Regions from separate parts of the Streptomyces sp. NPDC054932 genome, predicted to be linked through region 2. Evidence: riboswitches for the same ligand, from Rfam matches in the RefSeq annotation. Region 2 holds a riboswitch; the other holds the start of a gene.

Region 1 (6,744 bases), on a different contig from region 2:
CGAGCAGGGCGGCGGAGACGGCCTCGACGGCCTTCTCGATACCACGCTTGAGGGCCATCGGGTTGGCACCGGCGGCCACGTTGCGCAGGCCCTCGCGGACCAGCGCCTGGGCCAGCACGGTGGCGGTGGTCGTACCGTCGCCGGCGACGTCGTCCGTCTTCTTGGCGACTTCCTTGACCAGCTCGGCGCCGATCTTCTCGTACGGGTCCTCGAGCTCGATCTCCTTGGCGATGGAGACACCATCGTTGGTGATCGTGGGGGCGCCCCACTTCTTCTCAAGGACGACGTTGCGACCCTTGGGGCCAAGGGTGACCTTGACGGCGTCGGCGAGCTGGTTCATCCCACGCTCGAGGCCGCGGCGGGCCTCCTCGTCGAACGCAATGATCTTGGCCATCTGAAGTGGTCCTCCCGGACAGCGGTGGATTGCTCCCAGGACCGCGCCCGCGCCCGCGACGGACGGCCTGCGTGCCCGGCGGTTCCTTCCCACCGGACCCTGCGGGCCTCACCGACCCGGTCCTCGTTCAGTAGCACTCTCACCGGGAGAGTGCTAACGCCAATGATTAGCACTCGACCCCTCCGAGTGCAAGCGGCTCGGGGGAACGCCCCGCTACTACCGGGCACACGCACGAGGGGCCCCCATCCCGTGTCCAGGATGTGGGCCCCTCGTGCGGTCCTGCAGGTCTTCAACGAAAGCTGTGTGTCGGCGGTCGATCGCGCCAGGACTAGCCGAGTGCGAGTTTGACCATGTCCGCCTGCGGACCCTTCTGGCCCTGCGAGATCTCGAACTCGACCCGCTGACCCTCTTCAAGGGTGCGGTACCCGTCCATCTGGATGGCGCTGTAGTGGACGAACACATCCGCACCACCGTCGACCGCGATGAAGCCGTAGCCCTTCTCCGCGTTGAACCACTTGACGGTGCCCTGAGCCATGCCTAACTCCCCTATTACTGGCCCTTGCGCAGGAACGCACTTCGCGATCCCGGGTCAGAACTTGCGTCGGAACGCGTCGACCGAGGCTGAATGTATCTGCGCGGATGCTGTCTGCAACAGGTCAATCCGATGAGAATTCTGGACACCGAGAAACATTGAAATAGAGTGAAAATTTGCCATACTCCAGGGCAACTCGGGCCCGACATATCTCGCCAAAGCCCCATACCGCACTTGCACATTGGCCCGATGTCGACCCTCACGCGGCCCGTTCATATGCGGCGGGCAAGAACAGCGGAGGGGACTTCCCCAACCCTACCGTGCCCAATCAAGCAGAATTGCCCCCTCCGCTTTTAGCGGAGGGGGCAATTTCGGTTTGCGCGTGTCACCTGGAGGTGACCCGGGAGGCGATCCGGGGAATCAGCAGCCGCCGGCCACGGCCGGGATGATCGAGACGCCGGCGCCGTCCGGCGTCACCGCCTGCAGCCCGCCCTCGAAACGCACGTCGTCGTCGTTCACGTAGACGTTCACGAAGCGGCGCAGCTTGCCCTGGTCGTCCAGGACGCGCGCGGCGATGCCCGGGTGGTTCTTCTCCAGGGACTCGATGACCTCGGAGAGGGTCGCGCCCTCGGCCGGGACCTCGGCGGCGCCGCCGGTGTAGGTGCGCAGGATGGTGGGGATGCGGACGTTGACGCTCATGGCGCTACTGCCTTTCCGGGAGTACGTGGAGGGTGGTCAGGCCAGGCCGGCGGCGCGGAACGCGTCCAGGCTCGGGCGGATGGTGGCGGTCTGCCCGCTGTCCGCGGCCACCGCCTCCAGGGTCTTGAGGCCGTCACCGGTGTTGAGGACGACGGTGGTCAGCGTCGGGTCGAGCTGCCCGTTGTCGATGAGCTTCTTCGTGACGCCGACGGTCACACCGCCCGCGGTCTCGGCGAAGATGCCCTCGGTCTGCGCGAGGATCTTGATGGCCTCGACGACCTGCTCGTCGGTCACGTCCTCGACGAAACCACCGGTGCGGCGGGCGATGTCCAGGACGTACGGGCCGTCCGCCGGGTTGCCGATCGCGAGGGACTTGGCGATGGTGTTCGGCTTCTGCGGGCGGACCACGTCGTGACCGGCCTTGAAGGCGGTCGACACCGGGGAGCAGCCCTCGGCCTGGGCACCGAAGATCTTGTACGGCTTGTCCTCGACGAGGCCGAGCTTGATGAGCTCCTGCAGACCCTTGTCGATCTTCGTCAGCTGCGAGCCGGACGCGATCGGGATGACGATCTGGTCGGGCAGCTGCCAGCCGAGCTGCTCGCAGATCTCGTACGCCAGGGTCTTGGAGCCCTCGCCGTAGTACGGGCGGAGGTTGACGTTGACGAAGCCCCAGCCCTCGCCCAGCGGGTCGCCGATGAGCTCGGAGCAGAAACGGTTGACGTCGTCGTAGTTGCCCTCGATGCCGACCAGGTCGCCGCCGTACACACCGGCCATGACGACCTTGCCCTGCTCCAGGTCGTGCGGGATGAACACGCAGGAGCGGAAGCCGGCGCGGGCGGCCGCGGCGCCGACGGCGCCGGCCAGGTTGCCGGTCGAGGAGCAGGACAGGGTGGTGAAGCCGAAGGCGCGGGCGGCCTCGACGGCGATGGCCACGACACGGTCCTTGAAGGAGTGCGTCGGGTTGCCGGAGTCGTCCTTGACGTAGAGCTTGCCGGTGATGCCCAGCTCCTTGGCCAGGTTGGCCGCGTCCACGAGCTTGGTGAAGCCGGGGTTCAGGCTGGGCTTGGCGGCCACGTCCGCGGGGACGGGCAGCAGCGGCGCGTAGCGCCAGATGTTGTTGGGGCCGGCCTCGATCGCCGCGCGCAGGGCTTCGGGGTCGCCGGTCGGGAGGTCGTAGGCGACTTCCAGCGGTCCGAAGCACTCGGCGCACGCGAAGATGGGGCCGAGCTCGAAGCGGGTACCGCACTCACGACAGGAAAGGCCGGTGGCAGGTCCGAGATCAACAGAGGTGGCGACAGTCTGTGCAGCCATGATGGCGAGGCCCTTTCTCCTCATCTTCCCCATGGCGCACTTCGCCATGAGACGGAATTGGCACCTTCCCTAGCCGGGGACCTCGCTGACGAGCGCTGATGCGCGATCGCGAGAACCGACTGGAGGGTTGCCGGGGCTTCAACGGGCCGTGTCCCTCTGCCCCTCTGGATGAGCGGTATGGCACCGGGCGACACGCTCTGTGGCGCGCCCGGGCGTTTGTCACGAGGACCCCCGGCATGCGGTGGTCCTTCGCGTTGTTCAAGACTGTAACCGAAGGCACGCGCGGTTGAGACAGGCGTCCGAACCGCGAGATGGATCACATAACGGCGGATATCGCCGACGAGCAGGGAGTACTGAGGGTGCTGGAAGAGGTGGAGCGATGGCTGGCCGACCGCTCCTGGTCCGCCGCCGACCGACCGCTCGACCAGCTGCTCGACCGGAAACGGGCGGCCGGGACCACGGTCAGCGTCGTGCTGCCCGCCCTGAACGAGGAGGCGACCGTCGGCGCGATCGCCGAGGTGATCCGGCGTGAGCTGATCGAGGGACTGCCCGTCCCTCTGGTGGACGAACTGGTCGTCATCGACTCGGGCTCCACCGACCGCACCGCGGAGGTCGCGGCGAAGGCCGGGGCCCGCGTGGTGCACCGCGACGACGTGCTGCCCCGGATCCCGGCGCTGCCCGGCAAGGGCGAGGTGCTGTGGCGCTCCCTGCTGGTCACCGGCGGGGACATCGTCTGCTTCGTCGACGCCGACCTGCGGGACTTCTCCGCCGCCTTCGTCTCCGGGATCGTGGGACCGCTGCTGACCGAACCGGACGTGCACTTCGTCAAGGCGATGTACGACCGGCCGCTCGGGTCCACTCCCGGACAGGGCGGCCGGGTCACCGAGCTGGTCGCCCGCCCGCTCCTCAACCTCCACTGGCCGCAGCTGGCCGGCTTCGTGCAGCCGCTGGGGGGCGAGTACGCCGTACGCCGCTCCCTGCTGGAGCGGCTGCCGTTCCCCGTCGGGTACGGCGTCGAGCTGGGCCTGCTGGTCGACGCGCTGCACACGGTCGGGCTGGACGCGCTGGCCCAGGTGGACGTCGGCGTACGGCTCCACCGCCATCAGGACGGGCAGGCGCTGGGCCGGATGGCCGCGGCGATCTACCGCACCGCGCAGGTGCGGCTCTCGCGCGGGCACCTCGTACGGCCCGAGCTGACGCAGTTCGAGCGCGGACCGGAGGGCTTCGTACCGCGGACGTACCCCGTGGACACCGAGGAGCGGCCGCCGATGGCCGGCATCGAGGAGTACGCACTGCGTCGCGTGGCGTGAGGAAACGTACGGTTTGAGCGGGCACGGCCCGGGCTAGGTTGGCCGCATGGCTTCCCAGGTGCTCGTCGCAGCGAACCGCGGCCCCCTCTCCTACGCCCTCGCCGAGGACGGGACGCTCAGCGCCCGGCGCGGCGGGGGCGGTCTCGTCTCCGGACTCTCCGCGGCCCTCGCGGAGCAGCCGGAGGCACTGTGGATCTGTGCGGCGCTCTCGGACGCGGACCGGGAGGCGGTCCGCCGGGGCACGGCCGAACCGGGCGTCCGGATGCTGGACATCGATCCCACGATGTACGACGACGCCTACAACGGAATCGCCAACTCCGTGCTGTGGTTCACACACCACCACCTGTACGACATCCCGCGCGAACCGGTCTTCGACGCGGAGTTCCGCCGACGGTGGGACTCGTACGAGCGCTACAACCAGGCCTTCGCCGACGCCCTGGCCGAGGAGGCGGCGCAGGGCGCGTCCGTCCTGGTCCAGGACTACCACCTGGCGCTGGTCCCCGGACTGCTGCGGGTGCTCCGACCGGACCTGCGGATCGCCCACTTCACGCACACCCCGTGGGCCTCGCCCGGCTACCTCGCCATGCTGCCCGACGTCGTCCGCGAGACCCTGCTGTGGGGCATGCTCGGCGCGGACGTGCTCGGCTTCCACACCGAGGCGTGGGCGGCGGAGTTCCTGGGATCCGCGCAGCTGGACGACGCGTACGGCCGGTCCTCCGTGCGCAGCGGCTCGGTGGTGGAACACCGCCGGTACTCGGTGTGGCCGGACCGCACCACCCGAGTGCGGGCGTACCCGCTGGGCGTGGACGGGGACGAACTGCGGGCGCTGGCGCACCGGCCGGAGGTGAACGACAGGCTGGCGGAGCTGCGGGCGGAGGTCGACGGCCTGCGGACGATCGTCCGCGTGGACCGCACGGAGCTGTCGAAGAACATCCTGCGCGGCCTGCTGGCCTACCGGGAACTGCTGACCACGCGCCCGCAGTGGCGGGGCCGGGTGGTCCACCTGGCATCGGCGTACCCCTCGCGGCAGGACCTGCGGGTGTACCGGGACTACACGGACGCGGTGACGGCGCTGGCGGCGGAGATCAACGCGGAGTTCGGTACGGAGGACTGGCAGCCGGTGCTGGTGTCGGTGAAGGACGACTTCGCGCGCTCGCTGGCGGCGTACCGGCTGGCCGACGTCGCGCTGGTGAACCCGGTGCGGGACGGGATGAACCTGGTGGCGAAGGAGATCCCGGTGGTGTCGGAGGCGGGGTGCGTGCTGGTGCTGTCCACGGGGGCGGGGGCGTACGAGGAGCTCCGCCAGGACGCGGTGACGGTGAACCCGTACGACGTGTCGCAGACGGCGCAGGCGCTGCACACGGCGCTGTCCATGCCGGTGGGTGAACGCGTGGAACGCACGAAGCGGCTGGCCGCTGCCGCGACGTCCCTCCCCCCGGCGGCCTGGTTCACGGCCCAGCTCTCCGCCCTGACCTGAGCCGGCCCGCGCCACCGCTGCCGGGGCGCCGGCCCCCGGCGACGGCGCCGCGGACGCCGGAGGGGCTGGGTACGTCAGCCCCGCAGGGCAGTGGCCAGGGTGGCCAGGAAGGCGGCCACCGTGCCCGGTCCGGGGAGGACGAGGTCGGCCCGCGCGGCGAGCTCGGGGACCTCGGCCGAGCCACTGCACACCAGCAGCCCCGGCAGCCCGTCCGTGCGGCCCTTCTCCACCGCGGCGTAGGCCGCGAGGTCCCCCAGGTCGTCGCCCGCGTACAGCACCGCTTCCGCTTCCCGCTCCGCCAGGAACTCGGTCAGGGCGACGCCCTTGTCCATGCCCGGCGGCCTCAGCTCCAGCACCGCCCGACCCGGCTCGACCATCAGACCGTGCCGCGCCGCCAGTTCGGCCAGCGGTTCCCGCAGGGCCGCGAAGGCCGCCGCCGGGTCCTCCGCGCGGCGGGTGTGGACGGCGAGCGCGCGGCCCTTCTCCTCGATCCAGGTTCCGCGCCAGGCTCCGATGGAGTCCAGGAAGCCCGGCAGTTCCGCCCGGACCGCCGCGACCCCGGGGTGCTCGGCGGGGGCGTGGACCAGTCCGGACACGGCGTCCCAGCGCTCGGCCCCGTAGTGGCCGAGGACGACGAGGTGTTCCAGTCCGGGGACCCCGGCGAAGCCCCCGTAGCGGACGGCGACGCTCGCCGGCCGTCCGGTGATCACCGCCACCGAGTCGACCTCGGGGGCGAGCGCGGAGAGGGCCGGGACGGCTGCGGGGTGGGCTCGGGCCTGGTCCGGGTCGGGGACGATGTCGGCGAGGGTGCCGTCGAAGTCCAGGGCGACCACGGACCGGCGCGGTGCGCGGAGCAGGGCTTCGAGTCCCTCGCGTCCGGCTGCGGTGATTGGCATCGGCAGGTCGTGCGGATGACTCCCCATACGCACGACCCTAACGGCCCAACCGTGCGACGGCTATCGCCTGGCCCGCTGTGCCTCGCGGATCCTGCGCAGCCGGTTGACCGTGCCCGGGGCGTGAG
Region 2 (8,335 bases):
CCGAGGGCGACATCGTCCAGGTGATCAACAGCATCGGCGACGACATGGACATCTTCGGCAACGGCTTCGGCGACTGGAATATGGACTGGAAGGACTGGCGCCAGGGCAGCGCCCTCCTCAAGGGCACCCAGGAAGGCCGCAGCGCCGTCGACCAGGCCCGTCTGCGCCCCACCGTCTAGTGGGGCCCGGGGCCCGCACACCGCCCCGACTTCCCCCGGACACCGTCCGGGGGAAGAAACACCGGCTCATTCACCCGTGCGGCCGTATGCCGGGCGCATACGGCCCCACGGGACGTATCAGGCGTCCAGGGACAGGCGGGTCCTCAGAAGGCCCGCCAGGGCGTCCGCGAACTCCACCGGGTCCACCGGAAGGGTCACGGCGGCGTCCGCACGGCTCCACGTGGCCAGCCAGGCGTCCTGGGGGCGCCCCATCAGCAGCAGCACCGGCGGACACCGGAAGATCTCGTCCTTGATCTGCCGGCAAACACCCATGCCCCCGGCCGGAACCGCCTCGCCGTCCAGCACGCACGCGTCGATGCCGCCCGCGTCCAGCGCCGTCAGGACCGCCGGCAGCGTCGCGCACTCCAGGAACTCCACCGGCGGCAGATCCGCGGCGGGCCTGCGCCCCGCCGCCAGCCGCACCTGCTCCCGGGTGCCCGCGTCGTCGCTGTAGACCAGAACCCGCGCAGTCGCCCGCATTTCGTTCCTCCACGTGTCCGGTGAATCACGTTGATGTTCATGGGGTCTCCCCGGCGCAGCCAGGGGAAGGGATGCTACTCCTCCCGGTGCACCGTCAACATCGGTTCGCACAGGAAGCACGGGGCATCCCCCGGAGGCCATCTGATGGGCCGTTCGGGCCTTGCACACGCCCCTGACACTCCGAACGGCACCCCCCGGGGTGAGGGCGGGATAAGCGACCGACATAATGTCGGTCGTGGCGACAGCAACGACAGTAGATACCGGGCACGCGCACCCGACGGTCAACCGGCCGAACCTCGTCAGCGTCGGAACCATCATCTGGTTGAGTTCCGAGCTGATGTTCTTCGCGGCCCTCTTCGCGATGTACTTCACCCTGCGATCCGTGACAGGACCCGAGTACTGGACAGAGCAGGCTTCGGCCTTGAATCTGCCCTTCTCGGCGACGAACACGACGATCCTGGTGCTTTCCTCGCTCACCTGCCAGCTCGGCGTATTCGCCGCCGAGCGCGGTGACGTGAAGAAGCTCCGGACGTGGTTCATCATCACGTTCGTCATGGGTGCGATCTTCATTGGCGGCCAGGTGTTCGAGTACACCGAGCTGGTCAAGCACGAGGGCATGAGCCTCTCGTCCGGTCCGTACGGCTCGGTCTTCTACCTGACCACCGGGTTCCACGGTCTGCACGTGACGGGCGGTCTCATCGCCTTCCTGCTGGTCCTCGGCCGGACGTACGCGGCCAAGAGGTTCACCCACGAACAGGCCACGTCGGCCATCGTCGTGTCCTACTACTGGCACTTCGTCGATGTCGTCTGGATCGGCCTCTTCGCCACGATCTACCTGATCAAGTAGCGATCACGTCACCGGGCCAGACCCGGCACTCCATCCAGACACACCGACGCAGAAGATCCTGACACCGGGGTAATCCGTGAAAAAGCTCTCCGCACGACGACGCCATCCGCTGGCGGCGGTCGTCGTTCTACTCCTCGCGCTGGCGGCCACTGGGGGGCTGTACGCCGCCTTCGCCCCCGCGGGCAAGGCGCAGGCCGATGAAACCGCCCAGTCCCTCGCCATCGAGGAGGGCAAGAAGCTCTACGCCGTGGGTTGCGCAAGCTGCCACGGAACCGATGGTCAGGGTTCCTCTGACGGTCCCAGCCTGGTCGGCGTCGGCTCCGCAGCCGTCGACTTCCAGGTGAGCACGGGGCGCATGCCCGCCCAGCAGCCCGGCGCCCAGGTGCCGAAGAAGCCCGTCATCTACTCCCAGGCGCAGATCGACCAGCTGGCCGCGTACATCGCGTCCCTCGGTGCCGGTCCGATCACGCCGACGGAGAAGCAGTACGACACCGCAGGTGCCGACGTCGCCAACGGTGGTGAGCTGTTCCGCAACAACTGCGCGCAGTGCCACAACTTCACCGGCGAGGGCGGCGCACTGACGAACGGCAAGTACGCCCCCAACCTTGAGGACGTCTCGCCGAAGCACATCTACGAGGCCATGCAGACCGGCCCGCAGAACATGCCCTCCTTCCCCGACAGCACCATGCCGGAGAAGCAGAAGAAGGACATCATCGCGTACCTGGAGACTGTGAACGGCGAGAAGTCGACCAGCCCCGGTGGCCTGAAGCTCGGTGGCCTCGGCCCCGTCTCCGAGGGTCTGTTCGGCTGGATCTTCGCCCTGGGTGCGTTGATCGCTGTCGCCGTCTGGGTCGCGGCCCACACCGCTAAGGCCAAGAAGTCATGAGTAGCCAAGAGATTCCCGAAGAGAAGCACCTGCCGAGCGAGCAGGGCGACGACCACCACGGTGGCGTAGCGGTTGCGGACGACCCGTTCGCGGACCCGGGCCTGCCGGTCCACAAGCCGCGCATCCAGGACATCGACGAGCGGGCGGCGAAGCGCTCCGAGCGCACCGTCGCGATGCTCTTCATCCTGTCGATGCTGGCCACGATCGGCTTCATCGCGTCCTACGTGATCTTCCCGGTCGACAAGATCGTCTACATCTTCCCCATCGGGAAGGTCAGCGCGCTCAACTTCTCCCTGGGCATGACCCTGGGTGTGGCCCTCTTCTGCATCGGCGCGGGCGCGGTCCACTGGGCCCGCACCCTGATGTCCGACGTCGAGGTCGCCGACGAGCGCCACGAGATCGCCGCTCCGGCGGAGGTCAAGGCCAAGGTCCTGCAGGACTTCGCGGACGGTGCGAACGAGTCGGGCATCGCCCGGCGTCCGCTGATCCGCAACACCCTGCTCGGTGCGATGGCCATGGTGCCGCTCGCCGGCGTCATGCTGCTGCGCGACCTGGGCCCGCTGCCCGAGGAGAAGCTGCGCAAGACCCTGTGGGCCAAGGGCAAGCTGCTCATCAACCAGAACACGATGGAGCCGCTGCGTCCCGAGGACGTCCTCGTCGGTTCGCTCACCTTCGCCATGCCGGAAGGCCTGGAGGAGGAGCAGCACGACTTCCAGGTCCAGATCGCCAAGGCCGCCCTGATGATCGTCCGTATCCAGCCGGACGACATCAAGGACAAGAAGGAACTGGAGTGGTCCCACGACGGGATCGTGGCCTACTCCAAGATCTGCACCCACGTCGGCTGCCCGATCAGCCTGTACGAGCAGCAGACGCACCACGTGCTCTGCCCGTGCCACCAGTCCACCTTCGACCTCTCCGACGGCGCCCGTGTCATCTTCGGCCCGGCCGGTCACGCGCTTCCGCAGCTGCGGATCGGCGTGAATGACGAAGGCTTCCTCGAAGCGCTCGGCGACTTCGAAGAGCCCGTCGGTCCTGCATTCTGGGAGCGCGGATGAGCACTGCCTCTGACACCAAGGCGCGCAAAGCGCCCGCCGGCGAGCGTGTGGCGGACTGGGCGGACGGCCGCCTGGGCATCTACAGCCTCGCCAAGGCCAACATGCGCAAGATCTTCCCGGACCACTGGTCCTTCATGCTGGGTGAGATCTGCCTCTACAGCTTCATCATCATCATCCTCACGGGTGTGTACCTGACGCTGTTCTTCCACCCGAGCATGAACGAGGTCGTGTACCACGGCTCGTACGTGCCGATGCAGGGCGTCCTGATGTCCGAGGCCTTCGCCTCGACCCTGGACATCAGCTTCGACGTCCGCGGTGGCCTGCTGATCCGTCAGATCCACCACTGGGCGGCGCTGATCTTCGTCGCGGCGATGATCGTGCACATGATGCGCGTCTTCTTCACCGGCGCGTTCCGCAAGCCCCGTGAGGTCAACTGGATCTTCGGCTTCCTGCTGCTGGTCCTCGGCATGTTCACCGGCTTCACCGGTTACTCGCTGCCGGACGACCTGCTCTCGGGTACCGGTGTCCGCTTCATGCAGGGCGCCATCCTGTCCGTCCCGGTCGTCGGCACGTACCTGTCGATGTTCCTGTTCGGCGGGGAGTTCCCGGGCGGCGACTTCGTCGCGCGGTTCTACTCGGTGCACATCCTGCTGCTGCCCGGCATCATGATGGGCCTGCTCGTGGCCCACCTGATCCTGGTCTTCTACCACAAGCACACCCAGTACGCGGGTCCCGGCAAGACGAACAACAACGTCGTCGGCATGCCGCTGCTGCCGGTCTACATGGCCAAGGCCGGAGGCTTCTTCTTCCTGGTCTTCGGTGTCATCTCGGCCGTCGCGGCGATCGCCTCGATCAACCCGATCTGGGCCCTGGGCCCGTACCGCCCGGACCACGTGTCCACCGGTGCGCAGCCCGACTGGTACATGGGTATGCCGGAAGGCCTGATCCGAGCCATGCCCGGCTGGGAGATCAACCTGTGGGGCCACACGCTCGTCCTGGGCGTGTTCATCCCGCTGCTGCTCTTCCCGCTGGTGCTCGGCGCGATCGCCGTCTGGCCGTTCATCGAGTCCTGGGTCACCGGGGACAAGCGCGAGCACCACATCCTGGACCGCCCGCGCAACGTCCCGACCCGTACGGCCTTCGGTGTCGCCTGGATCGCGGAGTACATCGTGCTCCTGATCGGCGGTGGAAACGACATGTTCGCGCAGTACTTCCACCTCTCGATCAACTCGATCACCTGGTTCGTCCGGATCGGCTTCTTCGTCGTCCCGGTCCTCGCCTTCATCGTCACCAAGCGGATCTGCCTCGGCCTCCAGCGCCGGGACCACGACAAGGTGCTGCACGGTCGCGAGACCGGCATCATCAAGCGTCTGCCGCACGGTGAGTTCGTCGAGGTCCACGAGCCGCTCCCGCAGGGCCGTCTGCACACCCTCACCGCGCACGAGCAGTACAAGCCGATCGAGATCGGCCCGACGGTCGACGAGAACGGTGTCGAGCGCAAGGTGAAGGCCACCGAGAAGCTGCGCGCGAAGCTCAGCCAGGGCTTCTACGGCGAGAACAACCAGATTCCGAAGCCCACGGTGGAGGAATACAAGGAGATCCAGTCCGGCCACGGCCACCACTGATCCCCGCATGAACGCATGAGGGGCTGATTTCGGTCAGTCCTGGTGTCGCCACGGCGAGAGCCCCGTCCAGTGTCTGGACGGGGCTCTTTGCCGTAACCGGGGCTGGATAGGCTGGACCCAGACCATTTCGACGTGGGCGGCGGAACATGGGGGCGGCCCACCAACAGCAGGAGCGGACCATGAACGTTGCGACCCCGGCAGGCGGCGACAGCGTGGCGGCCCGTGGCTGGCCGGGCGTTCTCGACGCGCTGCTGACCGGTCAGGACCTGCGCGCCGAGGACACCGCCTGGGCGATGGACCGGATCATGCGCGGCGAGGCCACCGACGCCCAGATCGCCGGCTTCACCGTCGCGCTCCGGGCCAAGGGGGAGACGGTCGAGGAGATCAACGGCCTCGTACGGGCGATGTACGAGCACGCCAACCTGATCGAGGTGCCGGGCCGGACGGTGGACATCGTCGGCACCGGCGGCGACGGGGCCAAAACGGTGAACATCTCGACGATGTCGGCGATCGTGGTCGCCGGTACCGGCGCCAAGGTCGTCAAGCACGGAAACCGGGCCGCGTCCTCCGCGAGCGGCTCCTCGGACGTCCTGGAGAAGCTCGGGGTCAACCTCCAGCTGAGCCGGGAGCGGGTCGTGGAGGTCGCCGAGGAAGCCGGCATCACCTTCTGCTTCGCCGTGAAGTTCCACCCGGCACTGCGCCATGTGGCCGCGGCCCGCAAGGAACTGGGCATCCGGACCTTCTTCAACGCACTGGGCCCGCTCACCAACCCGGCCCGGGTGCGCGCCCAGGCGACCGGCGTGGCCGATCCCCGGATGGCCCCGATCATCGCGGGCGTGCTCGCCGAGCGGGGCTCCTCCGCGCTGGTCTTCCGCGGCGACGACGGCCTGGACGAACTGACCACGACGTCGACCTCGCGCATCTGGTGGGTCCGCGACGGCAAGGTCTCCGAGCGCTCCTTCGACCCCCGTGACGTGGGCATCCCCCTGGTCGACGTCTCCGCCCTGGCCGGCGGGGACCCCTCGTACAACGCGGACGTGGCCCGCCGCCTGTTCGCCGGCGAGACCGGTCCGGTCCGCGAGGCCGTCCTGCTGAACTCGGCGGCGGCCCTGGTCGCCCTGGACCCCGGTCAGGGCACCCTGGAGGAGCAGATCACCGCCGCCATCGCCCGTGCGGCGGAATCGATCGACTCCGGTGCGGCGCGGGCCGCCCTGGAGCGCTGGGTGACGGCCAGCAACGCGTAGCCGCACGAGAACGGCCGAAAGCAGCATGACCCCGGTCCACCATGCGGACCGGGGTCTTGCGCTCGGAGGATCTTGTGGCAGGATGCGTACCAGGTCACGAGTGACAGCGTTTAGGCCCCGGCTTGCTGTCCGGCAACCCTCCTTCCGTGGCGGGGTGCCCCGGGTGATGACCAGGTCGTAGGCAGCAAGGCCTACGGCAAGCGCGGATCCCTCGACACCAGGGGTCCTGGTCTTCTCGAGGAGATTTTTCCGTGAGCAAGCGAATGCGATAGGGCGACTCCGCCCCTACTTCACCCCTCGGACCAGGGTCACTTCCGTGTACCCCCGTTCAGTCCGGTCCGAGGGATCTCCCGTACCCCGGACGGCCGCAGAGCCGTACCCGCGTACGGGCCACACCGAAGCCATTCCGCCCTGCCTGCCGGGAGATACCGCCATGTCCGCATCCCTGAACACCGCTGCCGCCACCGCCGTCGACCCCGCCTGTGCCGAGCCGCTCGCGGTCCTCGGCCGGGACGTCACCGTCCCCCTCGTCACCGGCGGCGAGGTCACCTACGCGGCCCTCGACTACGCGGCCAGCGCCCCCGCCCTGCAGCGGGTCTGGGACGACGTCGCCGCGTACGCCCCGTACTACGGCAGCGTGCACCGCGGCGCCGGGTACCTCTCGCAGCTCTCCACCGACCTCTTCGAGCAGAGCCGGGTCACGGTCGCCGAGTTCCTCGACTGCCGCCCCTCCGACCAGGTGGTCTTCACCCGGTCCACGACCGACTCGCTGAACCTCCTCGCCGCCGTACTCCCCGCCGGCTGCCAGGTGTTCGTCTTCGAGACCGAGCACCACGCCTCCCTGCTGCCGTGGACGAACGCCGAGGTCACCTACCTCAACGCGCCGCGCACCCCGGCCGAGGCCGTCGCCACCCTGGAGCGGGCGCTGGCCGACCGCGACCCCTACGGCCCGGCGCTCGTCTGCGTCACCGGCGCGTCCAACGTCACCGGTGAGCTGTGGCCGGTCAGGGAACTCGCCGCCGCCGCGCACGCCCACGGCACGCGCATCGTGCTGGACGCCGCCCAACTGGCCCCGCACCACCCCGTCTCCGTGCAGGAGCTGGACGTCGACTGGGTCGCCTTCTCCGGGCACAAGCTCTACGCGCCCTTCGGCTCGGGCGTGCTCGCCGGCCGCGCCGACTGGCTCCAGGAGGCCGCCCCGTACCTCGCGGGCGGCGGCGCCTCCCGCAAGGTGGCCCGGCGCGAGGACGGCGGCGTGGACGTCGAGTGGCAGACCACGGCCGCCCGCCACGAGGCCGGCTCCCCGAACGTCATCGGCGTCTACTCCATCGCCTCGGCCTGCAAGGCCCTGACCGAAGCCGGCTTCGACAACCTGGTGGCGCGCGAGCAGCAGCTGGTGGCCCGGGTCCGCGAGGGCCTCGCCGACGTCCCGGCCGTCCGGATCCTCTCCCTCTTCGGGGACGACGCCCCGCGGGTCGGCGTCATCTCCTTCGTGGTGGACGGCTGGAACAGCTCCCACTTCGCCGCCGCCCTCTCCGCCGAGTACGGGATCGGCGTCCGCGACGGCCTGTTCTGCGCCCACCCGCTGGTCCGCACCCTGCTGGGCAGCGAGCCGCAGGCCCAGGGCGAATGCGGTGCCCCGGAGGCCGCCCCGGGCGAGCGCTCCCTGAACGCGATCCGCGTCAGCTTCGGCGCCGGCACCCCTGACGAGCACGTGGAGCGCTTCGTCCGCGCGGTGAAGGAGCTCGTCGCGGACGGCGCGAAGTGGCAGTACCGCACGGAGGAAGGCCGCTGCGTCCCGGCGGTGTGACCTGCCGTGTCCCCTGCGGGGTGCTCGGCGGTGCCTCTGCTGCGCGGGCCTGCCCCTGCCCGGGTGGGCGCCTCAATCGCCGGCGGTGCGGGGGTGGGTCGGTGCCCCGCACGAGGGTCTCCTCGGCTCGCGCCTGCGGCCGTGGTTGTGCCGTTCGGCCTGGGTTGCGC

What was found. A riboswitch is a leader RNA that binds a small molecule or an ion and turns the genes downstream of it on or off. The one in region 2 is predicted to bind S-adenosylmethionine.
Region 1: another riboswitch for S-adenosylmethionine. It lies ahead of thrC (threonine synthase); the one in region 2 lies ahead of ACWGE1_RS34780 (aminotransferase class V-fold PLP-dependent enzyme).

The regions. Positions count from the first base shown of each region.
Region 1 is NZ_JBSGXU010000035.1:20,154-26,897, reverse strand. Features, by position in the region: gene groL (chaperonin GroEL) at 1-394, opposite strand, end outside; gene ACWGE1_RS12865 (cold-shock protein) at 723-929, opposite strand; gene ACWGE1_RS12860 (MoaD/ThiS family protein) at 1,347-1,625, opposite strand; gene thrC (threonine synthase) at 1,662-2,936, opposite strand; SAM riboswitch class I at 2,954-3,111, opposite strand; gene ACWGE1_RS12850 (glucosyl-3-phosphoglycerate synthase) at 3,296-4,246, shown strand; gene ACWGE1_RS12845 (alpha,alpha-trehalose-phosphate synthase (UDP-forming)) at 4,293-5,723, shown strand; gene otsB (trehalose-phosphatase) at 5,798-6,646, opposite strand; gene ACWGE1_RS12835 (DUF3263 domain-containing protein) at 6,680-6,744, opposite strand, start outside.
Region 2 is NZ_JBSGXU010000203.1:5,981-14,315, forward strand. Features, by position in the region: gene ACWGE1_RS34745 (Ig-like domain-containing protein) at 1-179, shown strand, start outside; gene ACWGE1_RS34750 (hypothetical protein) at 297-698, opposite strand; gene ctaE (aa3-type cytochrome oxidase subunit III) at 925-1,545, shown strand; gene qcrC (cytochrome bc1 complex diheme cytochrome c subunit) at 1,622-2,431, shown strand; gene qcrA (cytochrome bc1 complex Rieske iron-sulfur subunit) at 2,428-3,486, shown strand; gene qcrB (cytochrome bc1 complex cytochrome b subunit) at 3,483-5,111, shown strand; gene trpD (anthranilate phosphoribosyltransferase) at 5,291-6,355, shown strand; SAM riboswitch class IV at 6,448-6,564, shown strand; gene ACWGE1_RS34780 (aminotransferase class V-fold PLP-dependent enzyme) at 6,789-8,165, shown strand.